3 regions of the Ruminococcus sp. OA3 genome follow, and region 2 is predicted to be linked to each of the others. Evidence: a T-box and tRNA genes for the amino acid it is inferred to sense, from the RefSeq annotation. Region 2 holds a T-box; the other regions hold tRNA genes.
What was found. The T-box of region 2 lies ahead of MCG98_RS17125 (valine--tRNA ligase). A T-box ahead of a tRNA ligase gene usually reads a tRNA of that ligase, here a tRNA-Val.
Positions count from the first base shown of each region.

Region 1: it encodes a tRNA-Val, which carries the amino acid that the T-box ahead of MCG98_RS17125 (valine--tRNA ligase) is inferred to sense. The anticodon was not compared.
Region 3: it encodes a tRNA-Val, which carries the amino acid that the T-box ahead of MCG98_RS17125 (valine--tRNA ligase) is inferred to sense. The anticodon was not compared.

Region 1 covers NZ_JAKNTO010000001.1:1,692,236-1,697,486, forward strand. The annotation lists gene nrdJ (ribonucleoside-triphosphate reductase, adenosylcobalamin-dependent) at 1-1,837, shown strand, start outside; gene MCG98_RS07650 (sporulation initiation factor Spo0A C-terminal domain-containing protein) at 1,948-2,298, opposite strand; gene MCG98_RS07655 (hypothetical protein) at 2,484-2,840, shown strand; gene MCG98_RS07660 (YmaF family protein) at 2,878-3,222, opposite strand; tRNA gene MCG98_RS07665 (tRNA-Met) at 3,392-3,465, opposite strand; tRNA gene MCG98_RS07670 (tRNA-Val) at 3,500-3,572, opposite strand; gene MCG98_RS07675 (peptidoglycan-binding protein) at 3,860-4,645, shown strand; gene ispF (2-C-methyl-D-erythritol 2,4-cyclodiphosphate synthase) at 4,749-5,251, shown strand, end outside.
Region 2 covers NZ_JAKNTO010000001.1:3,721,991-3,727,241, forward strand. The annotation lists gene MCG98_RS17120 (LTA synthase family protein) at 1-587, opposite strand, end outside; gene MCG98_RS17125 (valine--tRNA ligase) at 624-3,269, opposite strand; T-box leader at 3,312-3,539, opposite strand; gene MCG98_RS17130 (TetR/AcrR family transcriptional regulator) at 3,573-4,196, opposite strand; gene MCG98_RS17135 (efflux RND transporter permease subunit) at 4,186-5,251, opposite strand, start outside.
Region 3 covers NZ_JAKNTO010000001.1:2,596,991-2,602,241, reverse strand. The annotation lists gene MCG98_RS11655 (chloramphenicol acetyltransferase) at 1-81, shown strand, start outside; gene MCG98_RS11650 (DUF3006 domain-containing protein) at 124-342, opposite strand; gene MCG98_RS11645 (ComEC/Rec2 family competence protein) at 357-1,418, opposite strand; gene MCG98_RS11640 (hypothetical protein) at 1,504-1,716, shown strand; gene MCG98_RS11635 (flavodoxin family protein) at 1,783-2,403, opposite strand; gene MCG98_RS11630 (hypothetical protein) at 2,573-2,755, shown strand; tRNA gene MCG98_RS11625 (tRNA-Val) at 2,806-2,879, shown strand; tRNA gene MCG98_RS11620 (tRNA-Ala) at 2,883-2,955, shown strand; gene MCG98_RS11615 (GNAT family N-acetyltransferase) at 3,044-3,316, shown strand; gene MCG98_RS11610 (ABC-F family ATP-binding cassette domain-containing protein) at 3,337-5,151, opposite strand.

The sequences.
Region 1 (5,251 bases), 2.0 Mb from region 2:
TAATATTTATCATCTGCGTCAGTTTTTATCGGGACGGACACTCTGGGTTGGAAATACCCCTGTAGCAGATGCCTATCCCATGGCAAATTACAACTGTGCATTTGAGGTGATTGATGATTTCAGTGCCTATCATGATCTGTTTTATCTGCTGATGGTAGGAAGTGGCGTGGGAGTGAGGGTATTGAAAGAAGATGCCGAAAGACTTCCAAAGATCCGCACGGATATTGAGATACTGCACAAGGCATACGACGGCTGCCCGCCACAGGACCGCCTGGAATTTACAGATCTGACTTTCACTAAGGACACGGCAGTTCTGTCTGTCGGTGATTCAAAGGAGGGGTGGGCTCAGGCTCTGAGTCACTATTTCGATATACTGAGTAATCATGAATACAGTAAAATACGGGAGATTGTGGTAAATTATGATTCGATCCGTCCCAGAGGAGAAAGATTGAAAACCTTTGGAGGGACAGCCAGCGGTCATGAGTCTATGATGGCAATGCTGGGAAAAATACACAGGGTAATACGGGCTGCCGGGGACAGAGATAAGGCTGCACGGACACAGCTGCAGCCCATCGACCTGCTGGACATCGCCAATATTATCGGTGAAAATGTAGTCTCCGGAGGAGTACGGAGGACATCAGAGATTGGTCTTATAGATGCAGACGATCAGGTGTGTATCAAAGCAAAGAGCAATCTGTACCGCCAGATCAACGGACGGTGGGAGCTGGATCAGTCCATCGCCCACAGACAGATGAGCAACAATTCGATCTATTATAAGAAAAAGCCATCCAGAGAACAGCTTCACTGGCATATGCAGCAGATGCGCTACTCCGGGGAACCGGGATGGATCAATGAGGAGGCCGGAAAGAAGCGCCGGCCGAATTTTAACGGATGCAACCCGTGCGGGGAAGTACTTATGGACAGTCACGGACTCTGCAATCTGACGACACTGAATGTCATGGGATTTGTTCGGGATGGTAAGCTGGATGAGCAGGCATTGCTGGAGGCACAGAGGCTGTCAGCCAGAGCCGGATACCGCATGACCTGCCGTGACCTGGAGATACACCGCTGGAATACTGTACAGAAAAGAGACCGCCTTTTGGGCTGTTCGATGACTGGGTGGCAGGATATGGTCAACGCTACGGGGATGTCTGTGGAAAATCAAAGGAAGCTTCTTGATAAACTTCGCAGAGAAGCTCATGAAGCGGCAGAACAGCTCGCCGACAGACTGGGCACCGGAAAACCGCTGCTGGTGACAACCATCAAACCGGAGGGGACGTTGTCCCTGCTGCCGACAGTTTCAAGCGGTGTTCATTATTCACATTCTCCTTACTATATAAGGAGGGTAAGAATTAATGCGGCTGATCCCCTGTGCCGGGTATGTGAAGAACTGGAATATCCGGTGCTGCCTGAGGTGGGGCAGAATCCGGAGAATGCGACAACAAAGGTTGTGGAATTCCCGGTAAAGGCACCAGCCGGTAAAGTGAAGGCAGATGTATCCGCAATAGAGCAGCTGGAAACTTATAAAATGTTCATGGAGCATTATGTGGACCATAATTGTTCTATCACTGTTCATGTGCGGGAAGATGAGTGGGAAGATACGGAACAGTGGGTGTGGGACAACTGGGATGATGTGGTTGCTCTGTCGTTTTTAAGTTATGATGACAGCTTTTATGAATTACTGCCCTACGAAGCCATTACTAAGGAGGAGTACGATGCACGTAAAGCAGCTATGAGACCATTTAACCCATCGCTTCTTACACGGTATGAATACGAAGAATCAGATTTTGATATTGGAGATTCTGACTGTTCGACCGGGGCATGCCCGGTCAGATAGTGGTACCGGGCCCATAATGGACTTTTAAATGAGAGATAGTTGTTTGAGTGATACCCAAGGTACGGGTATCGCTCAACGCATACGTAAAATATCGATTAAAACAGTGTGTATCAGATCATCAGATCTGCCGAAAATCCCATCAGATAACTGCAGAGATAAATAATAAACTCTTTTGGGGAAGGTTTTTCGATTAAATGGCGGTTAGCGATCTTGTCCAGCTTCTTTCGGTTACCGTAATCCCAGCAGTCACATACAGCTCTGGATATACTGCGAGAGATTGATTTAACAGGAAGCTCAGTTTCATCAGATATTAATGGATAGATCTGACGCTCAAGACAGAATCCATAATATATTTGAAAATCACAACAATAATGCACCGCCAGAGCTAAATGGTAATAACTTTTGTGACATGGGTGTCCGGATACTGACTGAATGAGTAATATAACATTTTTTATCGGCATAATAAACCATCCTTGTATAAGTATTTTGTATACAATATTATACTGAGTCAATTGAAAAAGAAGAAAAAAATGACATCATTAGATAAAATTAGACAAATAATGAGTTCCATTTTACACATACTAATACAGAAAAAATGGAGGATTCAATTGAAGATACATTCAAATACAGTAGGGATGGTATATTTATGCCAAAGCTGAAAAAAGCAGATGCCATTAAGACAGAAGATTTTATCTGCCTGGGATACATTAAAAAACAAAACAATATGAGCAGTCTCATTCTCGCAAAATATAGCCGGGATGATAAATTCGTTGTGAATTATCACGTTACAATTGAGATCAGCTCAAATTGGCTTTGTCACTACAGCATGGTGGAGACAGAGTGTCCATTTTTTAAAATTCCCAAAGGATGCCTGTATGCTATATGGATTGAACCGATTGTCTGCACTGTTGAATACCTGCCGTCTGAAAAAATCGGTTTTCGCCGGGCAGTATTTAAGACGATGCACTATGATAAGAAACCGGAAGAGTGCCGGGTCATTTAAAAGAATCCCCCGGCTTTTTAAGCCGGGGGGGGGAAAACTATTCACATATTGGATCTTCTATCAGGGTTGCTACTACAAATTCATGTTTATGATCAGAATTGCAGGAAGTACATCCTTTTATAAGATGCACATGACGCCCGCAGCCAACATCAATAGCAGGACCGGATGTGCCGCAGAATTCGTGTTTATGACCATCGCATGAATCAGTAGTAAATTCTACTTCGTGAACATGGCTACCGTCACAGGGGATCGCATCACCTGATACGGTTGCAAATCTATGATTATGAGCATTTTCACAACACCCTTTAATTTTTGTACTGCCAAGTATTTCATGATTATGCTGTTTCGGACAGTGAGAAGCTTCAACAAAGTTTGAATTCATATTATTACCTTTCATTTCCAGTTTTGATATAATATGAAAAAAATTGTGCCAATGTGACAAAAAACGATTGTGATAAGCGCCTGGAACAGAGCAAAAGAAAAGAGGGGCAGAACTAAAAAACGAAACAATAAAAAACCCGCAAACTCTGAGTTTACGGGACTTTTTTGAGTAGCGAGAAAGGGATTTGAACCCCCGACACCACGGGTATGAACCGTGTGCTCTAGCCAACTGAGCTATCTCGCCAAAACATATGAAATTTTACTTTTTTCAAAGTAAGTGGGACCTATAGGGCTCGAACCTATGACCCTCTGCTTGTAAGGCAGATGCTCTCCCAGCTGAGCTAAGATCCCAGAATATTACAGTGGATTCAGACGTTTTATTTGTCTCAACCGCAACCTGCTCTGCTATTATATAATTGTAAAAAGAAAAAGTCAATACCTAAATTAAAAAAAATGAAATAATATTTTTTAGGGTGAATAACATGAAAAATGTCATAAACGCACCCTGCAAAGCTATTGGCATATTATGAGGTAAGAGAGTATATGCTGCAGCTTCAGAAGTTATGAGAAGTTTTTGAACAAAGGTGGCTGAAAGTATACTCTCGCAATTAGAATATAAGTATTAAGGAGAATGTATAATGGGCAGAGATATATCAAAATGTCATCCGCGCCTGCAGGAACTCGCCGCTGAATTGAAGGCTGAGTGTGCCAAACAGGGATATGAGATAGCGATAGGTGAAAGTTTTCGAAGTGTGGCAGAGCAGGATGCGCTGTACGCTCAGGGGAGGACAAAACCGGGGCAGATTGTGACGAATGCACCGGGCAGTTCCTACAGCTCCATGCATCAGTGGGGGGTAGCCTTTGATTTTTACAGAAATGATGGAACAGGGGCGTACAATGAAAATGGAAACTTCTTTGAACATGTAGGGGCGATCGGTAAATCTCTTGGACTGGAATGGGGAGGAGACTGGACGTCACCGGTGGACCGTCCACATTTTCAGCTCCCTGACTGGGGCAGTACACCGTCACGGCTGAAAAATATATACGGAAATATCAATTCGTTTATGAAAACCTGGGGAAATCCCGGAGGAACCAATACAGCACCGTCACAGGATAACTGGGTACTGCGTTTGCAGCAGGAGCTGGTAAGACAGGGCTACCGCCCAGGTAAGGTGGATGGGATTGCAGGGCCCAATACACTGAATGGATGCCCCACAGTGCGTAAGGGCGCAAGCGGGGGTATAACCAGGCTGATTCAGGAGAAACTGTCTAATGTATATAAAATTGGAATCGGGACTTCTGGGGCAGACGGAATCTTCGGAAAGGATACAGAAGCGGCTGTTATGGAATTTCAGAAGCAGAAAGGTCTGTCAATTGACGGTATTGTAGGCAAAAAGACCTGGCGTGCACTGCTGGATCTGTAAACATGCAGTGGTTCATCTGAGTAAAAGTTTATATTGCTGCGTAAATTCTGTTTGAAAATAGATGTATGGTACGGTATGATAAAAAAAACGGAGGGAAATGCATATGAGAATAGGAATGGGATATGATGTACACCGGCTGGAAGAAGGCCGAAAACTGATCCTGGGAGGCGTTGAAATTTCATATGAGAAGGGTCTGTTGGGGCATTCGGATGCAGATGTGGTTGTACACGCCATTATGGATGCACTTCTGGGAGCTGCGGCGCTGCGAGATATTGGAACTCATTTTCCGGACACGGATCCGCAGTACCGTGGTATTTCCAGTATTCTGCTTCTGGAGAAAGTAGGAAAACTGCTCGAGGAAGAGCGGTACATTATCAACAATATCGACGCGACGATAATTGCGCAGAAGCCGAAGCTGATGCCATATATCGGACAGATGACAGAAAACGTGGCGCGTGCGCTGAATATTGAAATAAACCAGGTGAATATAAAAGCGACCACGGAGGAGGGGCTTGGTTTTACCGGGAGGATGGAGGGGATATCATCTCAGGCAATCTGCTCCCTCATACCGGTACTTGAGCTGGCAGGTGAGGACAGGATGAACAC
Region 2 (5,251 bases):
AGGCAGTATGGAAATCCATAGTCCTCATATGCAAATGCAATATTTCCAAAATAACTGGAAAGCACACGCTTTTCAAGTGCGACATTTGTCACCATCACAAATGCCCCTATACCTGCAAGAACGAGCGGTATATTGAGCCGATAGTACATTTTCCCCTGATATTTAGGCGCTTTGACTGCCAGCCAGACAAGACCGCAGATCAGAAGTACAAGCAGCGCCAGTACAATGATCAGCATTGCCAGCGACAGATATTTATTCAAAATCCTGAGGCTTTCCGTTATCAGTTTCAGGTCCGGTCCCGTAAAAGGTGTGACTCTGCACGCCAGTACAACACCGTTGATGATTCCCAGAATCAGCCAGACAACGAAGATAACTGTCCGTGCAAAAATCCTCCTCCTGGTCAGATAAACCACCGTCGTCGTCACAAATATGAGAAAAGCATTGTACAGAAATACAAGCTTGCTTCCCGTCATAAATTGAACGGCATCATACAGCGAGTGGCGGCATATTGCTTCGACGATCAAATACAATATGCACACCCCAAGAAACTGCAGCGGTACCGAAAACCAGTTACATACTTTAACCACTTTCCCCCAATTGACCTTGAAATTTTTCATTTTATTTTATAATTGCTCCAATCTTGCTTTCACCTGTTCCAGCATCCGGGTATATTTTTCCAGTTTTTCCCGTTCTTCCAGAACTTTTGATTCCGGCGCCTTGCTTAAGAACTTTTCATTCCTGAGCATTCCCTCACAGCGTGAGATCTCTTTTTTCAAATGCCCTTCTTCTTTCTGAAGGCGTTCTCTTTCTTTTTCTTTATCTACCAGTTCCTCAAACGGCAGATACACAACTGCATTTGGCACAACGATAGAAACGGCATCATCACTGATATTCTTCTTGGTCATCTGTATCCGCACCCTGCTCGCACTCAGAAATTTCACGTAGGAGTCCTTCATCATCTCAAGGCGCTCGCACAGCCCTTCGTCCTCCGACACAATATAAACTCGCGTTTTTTTGCTCGGCGGCACATTCATTTCAGCCCGGATGTTCCGCACTCCTCTGACGATTGCCTTTACATCGTCTATCATCTCTTCCGCATAAGGGAACTGCCACTCTTCTTTAAATTCCGGCCATTCAGAGATCATAATCGACTCTTCCTCCGGACAGAGAGTTCCATATATTTCCTCCGTTATAAACGGCATATACGGATGCAGGAGTTTTAATGCACGGGACAGCACCGTCTTCAGCGTCCACAGCGCATATTCGCTGCTGTCGGGATCATGCTCCGCAGCCCAGATTCTCAGTTTGGCAATCTCGATATACCAGTCGCAGAGCTCATCCCACAGGAAATCGTGTATCTTCTGAACTGCGATTCCCAGCTCGAATTTTTCCATATTTTCTGTAACTTCTTGAGTCAGTGTATTCAGTTTCGACAGGATCCAGCGGTCCGCAATCTTCAGCTGGAAGCGCTCCGGCTCTTCAACTTCCGTATTCTCCAGATTCATCATGATAAAACGTGATGCATTCCAGATTTTATTTGCAAAATTCCTGCTCGCCTCAACACGCTCCCAATAGAAACGCATATCATTTCCCGGTGCATTTCCCGTAATGAGCGTCAGACGCAGTGCATCTGCACCATACTGGTCGATCACCTCAAGCGGATCTATGCCGTTGCCCAGAGATTTACTCATCTTACGCCCTTCGGAATCACGCACGAGTCCATGGATCAGTACATGATCAAACGGGGATTTGCCCGTCTGTTCCAAGCCTGAAAACACCATACGGATAACCCAGAAGAAAATGATATCGTATCCTGTAACCAGGACGTTAGTCGGATAAAAGTACTCCAGTTCCGGAGTTTTCTCGGGCCAGCCGAGTGTAGAAAACGGCCACAGTGCTGACGAAAACCAGGTATCCAGAGTATCCTCGTCCTGTGTCAGATGCTTACATCCACATTCCGGACATTTATCCGGGACTTTTCTGTCAACGACCACTTCACCACACTGATCACAGTAATACGCCGGGATCCGATGCCCCCACCAGAGCTGTCTGGAAATACACCAGTCACGAATATTTTCCAGCCAGTGGAGATAAATTTTGTCAAAACGTTCCGGAACAAAATTCAGTTCCTCTGTATCCAGCACTTCAATTGCCGCCTTCGCCATCTCTTTCATACGCACAAACCACTGCGGCTTGATCATGGGCTCTACCGTCGTCTTACAGCGGTCATGTGTCCCCACATTATGAGCATGTTCTGTCACCTTTACGAGCAGCCCCTGCTCTTTTAGATCTGTGACGATGGCCTTGCGGGCGTCATACCTGCTCATGCCGGCATATTTACCGCCGCGCCCGTTGATCGTGGCATCGTCATTCATGATATTAATTTCTTCCAGATCATGGCGTTTTCCGACTTCAAAGTCATTCGGGTCATGTGCCGGGGTAATCTTTACGCATCCCGTTCCGAACTCCTGATCCACGTATTCATCTGCAATAACCGGAATCTCACGGTCTGTCAGCGGAAGTTTCAGCATCTTGCCCACCAGATGCGCATATCGCCCGTCATTCGGGTTTACCGCAACTGCCGTATCTCCCAGCATGGTTTCCGGACGTGTCGTCGCGATCTCCACAAATTCCCCTTCCTCGCCCACTACGGGATACCTGATATGCCAGAAATGCCCTGCCTGCTCAGTATGCTCAACCTCAGCATCCGATATCGATGTCTGGCACACCGGGCACCAGTTGATGATCCTGCTTCCGCGGTAAATGTAACCTTTCTCATACAGTTTCAGGAAAACTTCCTCAACTGCTTTGGAACATCCTTCGTCCATGGTAAAACGTTCCCGCTCCCAGTCCGCCGAAGAGCCCATCTTTTTGAGCTGGTTGATAATTTTTCCGCCGTACTCTTCCTTCCATTCCCAGGCATATTTTAAAAACTCTTCTCTTCCGATTTCATCTTTATCGATGCCGCGCTCCTTCAGGCTTTCAGTGACTTTAACCTCGGTCGCGATCGCGGCGTGGTCTGTTCCCGGCTGCCAGAGCGCCTCATATCCCTGCATACGTTTAAACCGGATCAGAATATCCTGCATGGTATTGTCAAGCGCGTGTCCCATATGCAGCTGTCCTGTAACATTTGGCGGCGGCATAACAATGGTAAACGGTTTTTTATCCGGATTAACCTTTGCATGAAAATATCCTTTCTCCATCCAGTTCTGGTAAATACGGTCTTCCATCCCTTTGGGATCGTATGTCTTTGCCAATTCTTTACTCATAATTTCCTCCGTTAAATTGAAAACGCCCTTTACACAATCTGTGTAAAGGGCGAATGATCGCGGTACCACCTTTGTTCGGAGTATAGCACTCCATCTCTTAAGTTCCATAACGCCGAACGCAGCGTGCCGGCTTACTGCCCGAAAAGGGCGTTCACCCGGCCGGTTCAAAAGCTACCTTCCATTTCCACTTTCCCCGGTGCGGCTTCCAGCCAGCGGCCGCTCCTCTCTGTCAGGGTCTTGAAATGTACTCCTCTTTCTCACAACCTTTTTCTTGCTTAATCATAATCATCTTTCCCGCTTTTGTCAAGGTTTTTTACCGCAGATTGCCCGGATACTCTCCCAGACATAGTCTTTCGCACTCTCTCTTTCCATCCGTCCGTACCCGTCCGGGAAGTTCAGATAGGAGAGATACATGACCAGAGCTGCCAGTATGGACGACGCCAGCATCGAACAGGGAATATCAGCGGACAGTTCTTCCGTCTCCTGTCCCCGCTTTGCCAGCCTCAGCAGATAATGATTGATGTCACAGGGAGAGTGTCCCTGTCTCTTAAGTTCCCTTCGAATCGATTCAGGGAGCTCATCCATCCGCTCCATCAGCTGCAACAGACGCATAAAAGAGGTTTTCCTCTCATAATTTTCCTCAATCCAGTCCAGAAGCTTTCTGATAACCTCCTCGAAACTGCCGGCAGACTGTATCATGACCTGAATCTCCTCCGCCGTCATTTCCAGTTCATAGACCAGCGTCTGCGTGATAATCTCTTCCTTGCTGGAAAAATACTCATAAACCGTGCCTTTGCCGATCCCGGCCTCCGCTGCAATCTCAGAAACTTTAAGGCTGTCCGGCGCCAGTCCTTTATCCAGGAATGCAATCACTGCCTTAAAAACCGCCTGCTTTTTCGGCGGAAGAAATAAATGTTCAGATTTCATCCAGCTCCTCCTCTCCTTCGGACCAGTATTTTTTACGGTTCAGTGCGTCGTAGATACATGGCACTACAAACAGTGTCAGCAGTGTGCCATACAGCAGACCTCCGATGACAACCACCGCCATTCCCTGCATCATATCGGATCCCGTTCCGACACCGACAGCCATCGTTGCCAGTCCCAGTATCGTTGTCAGAGCCGTCATCATGATGGGGCGCATTCTCGTTTTTCCTGCCTCGATAATGGCCTCTTTCTTCTCTGTTCCTTCCCTGCGCAGCTGGTTGATGTAATCCACCAGCACGATTCCATTATTTACAATGATACCCGACAGCATGATAAATCCGATCATGGCGATGATACTCAGATCCTGTCCCGTCAGCAACAGCCCCAGAAAACCGCCTGTAAATGCCAGCGGAATGGTAAACATGACAATAAACGGGGACAGCAGTGACTGAAACTGTGCCACCATGATCAAATAGATAAATGCAACAGCCAGCAGCAGCATCTTCATCAGCTCTGTCATCGATTCTCTGATCGTCTCATCCTCTCCCGCCATTTCAATCGTATACCCCTCGGGCGCATCGTATGATTTCAGTTCTTTATCCACCGCAGCCGCTACCTTTGTCACATTATAACCATCTGCGATGGATGCCGAAACACTGATATAACGGCTCTGTGCATCTCTCGATATTGCAGTCATCCCTTTTGCGTTCACAAAATCCACAACCTTCGTGACAGCCACTTCCTGCTCTTCACCGTCTTTGTCAGTATACGTCAGACTGAATTTTTTCACATCGCTTCTTGTATAAGTCTTTGTATTCTCATCGATGACGTCAACGTCGTAATCTTTAATATCTGTAGCGATCGAAGTCGCAGACTTTGACTCAGCCAGCTTTGCTGAAATCTGCTGAAAGACCTGTGCTACTGTAAGATTGTATTCCGACGCCTTTTCCTTATTTACTACAATTCTTTCCTCCTCGGCAGACTCCTCCTGCCCGTCGGAAACTTCTGTTGTCCCCGGAACCTTTTCCACCAGCTCCGCCACATCGGAGGCGACAGCC
Region 3 (5,251 bases), 1.1 Mb from region 2:
AGCGCTGACGGCTACCACACTTCCCTGTTTATAAACCATCTCCAGACACTGCTGGATGAAGTCAAACTGTGCATACCGTAAACAGTGCAGGAGGTTCACACCAGAGGTGAATCTCCTGCACTGTTATTTTTTCTTTAAAAGACGCTCAAACAAAGCGTCTGCTTTCTTCTTTCTGTTATGGGTCTCCCCGGCAAGAATCCGTGCAAAGCCATTTTCATACAATACAACGTCCCCATCCTTTGGCGCTGATGAAAATGCGGATACAGGTATCTGCAGCATTTCCTTCTTTTCGTTTTCACAGATCACCAGTTCTTTCTCTCTGCGGTCTACAATCAATTTCATTCCCCTATTCCTCCTTACTGCGGCGGTCTGCATTTACTGCACGGCGTCATCCCCTTTGCCTTTGCTTCCCGAAGCGGTACTTCTATATCACTTGATTTCAAATGCCGGCACCCGGCATTGTGATACTTTTTCCCCGTTTTTGTGATATGGACAATGGCCCCAGACTGCTCTGCCCAACAGGTTCCGGCCTTCATTGATGTACTTGGCTTCAAATTCCAGGTTATTTTGCTGCCGTCGCTTTTTGCAATAATGGTCCCCTGTTCGTCAGTGCGAAAAACTTTAATTCCCTGTTCCGCAAAATATTTCAGTACGCTGGCATCCGGATGTCCGTACTGGTTCCCTGTACCGCAGCTGATAACCGCATATTCAGGATTCACGGCATCTATAAACTTCTCACTGTTTGAAGTTTCACTGCCATGATGCCCCGCTTTTAATACATCGCTGCGAACCTCAATTCCACTGTCCAGAATGTCTTTTTCGGTCTGCCCCTCGCCATCTCCTGTAAAAATAAAATGGTTGTCACCGTGTTCCAGCCTGATCCCCACTGACCAGCTGTTCAGTTCATCTCCGTAATCTGCTTCTTTATCAGGGGCCAGTACGGTAAATTTACCGTTTCCTATCGGATACACATCTCCCGCATGAGCCAGTGTAATCTCCAGGTTTTTCTCTTGCAAAGCCTCCAGCACATCAAGAAAGGTCCGAGATGTATGTGTCTTATCCGGCATTAAGACTGTATCGATATCAAATGCATCAATGACATCATCCATCCCGCCAATATGGTCTTCGTGGGGATGTGTGCAGACCACGTAGTCCAGCTTTTTGATTTTCAGCCGCTCAAGGTAATCTACAACTGTCATACCGTCTTCATTGTTGCCGGCATCGATCAAAAGGCTGCCTCTGTTGGATGTTATCAAAATACTGTCCGCCTGTCCCACATCGATAAAGTGGATTTCCATTGCGGATGTTTTCGTTGTTTTTGCCGACGTCACATCAGCCGCCGAAAATAAAAACACTGCAGCGGACAGAATAAATAAAACACCAAATATCCACCGCAAAACTTTTACTGCCCTTTTCATGAACTCCCCTCCCTGATGTTTTTTGTCCTCACTTACATATTTTCTCAGCTCATGCACATACTGATTCAGAAAGGTGGTGTTAAAAATGGAAAGTAAAATCACAACCAATGCCATGGATCTGCCTTCTTCCTGTCACTCCAAAATGGATGACGTGATGGAACAGGCAATAGCAGCAGAATCTTACAGTATCGCAGACATCTCAGACTCCTGCTGTTCAGAAATTCAGGCGTGTGAACAGAGAATCAGCTCAGAGCTTGGAAAACATATCTCTCTGATCGCCTATGAATCTGATCATTGAGAATAACAGTAACTTCCCCCTGCCGTTCAATATATTATGAATGCAGGGGGGTATGTACTTAAGTTTTTAGCGTATAAAATTTGTCATCGTTCTCTGCTTTGTGGCAGGCGGATCAATCCTTCCCTTCGCGTCATGAATCAGCTTCACCAGCCACGCAACATTGCGCCCTAGTTTAGCCATTACTTCCACGCCTTCCGTATCCTGAAGCACTTCCCCCGCATCCAGACCATGCGCTGCCTGCCAATAATCGGAAGTTGCGATCACCATCTCCATTGTATTCAGATATGCGTTGAGCTGTTGGTAAGTCTCCAGTCCCCCTGACCTGCGCAGTGTAACCAGCGCCGCTCCAACTTTGTGGTGCAGTCTGCTGCCCGCTGCAAGAAATGCCCGGTCAAGGAAGCATTTCATACCTCCGGCAATACCACCATAATACACCGGCGACGCCAGGATGATTCCGTCTGCTTCCACCATTTTGTCAATCCAGTTATTCACTTCATCCCCCTGAACGCAATGGCCGCTTCCGGTCTCCATACATTTACTGCAGGCAGTACACGGTTTTGCCTTCGCACCCACCTGTATGATTTCCAGTTCAATATCCTGCGCATTTAATTCTTTCTCAACGATTTTCAGACATTGTTCTGTATTGCCCCTTTTACGGGGACTTCCGTTAAACGCAACTACTTTCATACTGTGTTCCCTCCGTACCTCACTGTTTCAGCATTGGCTTTCTGTCTTTTTCCTATTATATCATATTTTTTTGTTTTTTGTGTCCTTTTCCAGTTCGGTGTCACTGTATAATTCATAAAAATAACCACATACTACATAAAAACAACAGATTGGAAAGGAGGCAACATCTATGCTTGATAATGAAGAGCTGCCGATCGGCTTTACCATGGAACTTGCATTACATCCTGAAATCATGAGTCACTTTTCCGGACTTCCCCAGGAAAAACAAAATGCGGTCGTCGATGGAGCACGTGAGATATCCTCCCGCCAGGAAATGCACAGCTATGTTATGTCTATTCATGACGTTTACTGAGAATTTTCTGTTGCGCAGAAGGTACCTTATCTGATACAATGTTCTCATATGGAAGCATAGCTCAGCTGGGATGAGCGTTCGCCTGACACGCGAGAGGCCATGGGTTCGAGCCCCATTGCTTCCATATGGGGCATTAGCGCAGCTGGGAGCGCGCAACAATGGCATTGTTGAGGTCACGGGTTCGAGCCCCGTATGCTCCAGTTCAAAAAAGCGATAGATCCGTGTAACAAGTTGGATTTATCGCTTTTCTTTACCATATACTATGATCCACAGACAGGAGGCAATAACATGAATTTCAATCATGATAAAAACAGAATCTATTTACCTGACGACAGGGATAACACACTTGCGGAAGTTACGTTTCCTGCTATAAGTGATGATACCGTGAATATTAATCATACCTTTGTAGACAACTCTCTGAGAGGTCAGGGAGTGGCGGGCAAACTTATGGAGACTGTCGCAAAGCTTCTGCAGTCTCAAAACAAGAAGGCTGTTTTAACCTGTTCATACGCGGTGAAATGGTTTGGAGAACATCCGGAATATAAAAATCTTATCAGATAATCTTTCGCGCACCGGGGCGTTTACTTCTGCGCCTCGATGCGTTCAGCCAGATCATTCAGATAGACCCAGCGCTCCATCTTTTCTTCCAGTATGGCCTCTGTCTTTTCTTTTTCTGCGGTCAGCTCTGACAGCCTCAGTGAATTCGTGGCATTCGCCAGCATATCATCATCCAGTTTCTCAATCTTCTCCTCAAGAACGGCAATCTCATCATCAATCGTCTCAAACTCTTTCTGCTCTTTGTAAGTGAACTTCAATTTTACAGGGGCATTTTTCTTCCAGTCTTTACCCTGTGTTTTTTTCTTTTCGGAATTTCCAGTGCTTTCAGTTTTTCCGGACTCCCGGCTTTTAGATTCCCCTGTTCTTTTAGCCTCCAGATAGTCCGTATAGCCTCCTTCATACTGCTGAAGATGTCCGTTGCCGTCAAACTCAAAGATACGGTCCACCACATTGTCCAGAAAATACCGGTCATGCGATACTGTGATGATAATTCCCGGAAACGTTGTCAGAAAATCTTCAAGTATCGTCAGGGTCGGAATATCAATGTCATTGCTCAGCTCGTCAAACAGATATACATTTGCTCCGGTAAAAATCACCTTCAGCAGATACAGCCTCTTTTTCTCTCCACCGGACAGCTTCGACACAGGTGAATACTGCATATCCGGCGTGAATAAAAAACGTTCCAGCATCTGGGATGCCGTGATTCTTCCATCCTTTGTCGGGATATATTCTGCCACATCCTTGATATAATCGATAACTCTCTGATCCGTGTCCATATCCGGTACTTCCTGAGCAAAATAACCAATCCTGATCGTTTCACCCGATACTACCTCACCTGAATCCGGCTGTTCCAGTCCGGCGATAATTCGCAAAAGCGTAGACTTTCCGCAGCCATTCGGGCCAATAATCCCAAGACGCTGATTCCTCAGTACAATATAATTAAAATCTTCAATCAGTTTTTTGCCGCCGTAATTTTTGCTGACATGATGCAGCTCCACCGTTTTTTTACCCATCCTGGTTTCCACTGCATCCACTTCTATTGTCTGATTATATGTTAAAACCCCACCGTTTTTCAGCGCTTCCAGCCTCTCCAGCCTGGCTTTTTGTTTCGTAGTTCTCGCACGGCATCCACGCCTGGCCCATTCAAGCTCCATACGCAGGACACTCTTTCGCTTTCGCTCAGATGCCGCTTCCATCTCTTCACGCTGAGCTTTCATCTCCAGAAACTTTGAATAATTGGCATCATACCCGTATAACTGCCCATGATCGATCTCCAGGATTTTATTGGTCACCCTGTCCAAAAAATACCGGTCGTGCGTAACCATAACAATAACTCCCCGGAATTTATTCAGATATTCTTCCAGCCAGGTCAGCATTTTATTATCAAGATGATTCGTCGGCTCATCCAGCAGAAGTACATCAAACGCAGAGATCAACGTTTTTGCAAGTGCGGTCTTCTTTTTCTGACCTCCGGACAGATGGCACAGGAGTTCATCGTGATCAGTAATGCCCAGCTGATTCAAAGCACTCTTCGCCTCACTCCTGGCTGTCCAGTCTGTCTCCGGTATCCCTTCCGTCACATAGGAAAATACCGTACTGTCTTTTGGATATTCCGGATTCTGCGGCAAATATGCAACACGCAGGCCATTCTGTGTAATCACCTGCCCCTCATCCGGCTCCTCTTCTCCTGCGATCATCCTGAGCAGCGTCGTTTTACCGGTTCCATTGATACCGATAATCCCGATTTTATCTCCCTCATGAATTCCAAAGGAGACATCATCAAAAATTTTTTTATCTCCATATATTTTGCTGATATGTTCAATATTTAAAATATTCATAAATCTCCTCATTTCTTTTCAATTCCATGATTATCATAAGGGATTTTCTGTAAAACGTCAACGACAGCGTATAGATTTTACAGGCCGGTAAGATACTAAA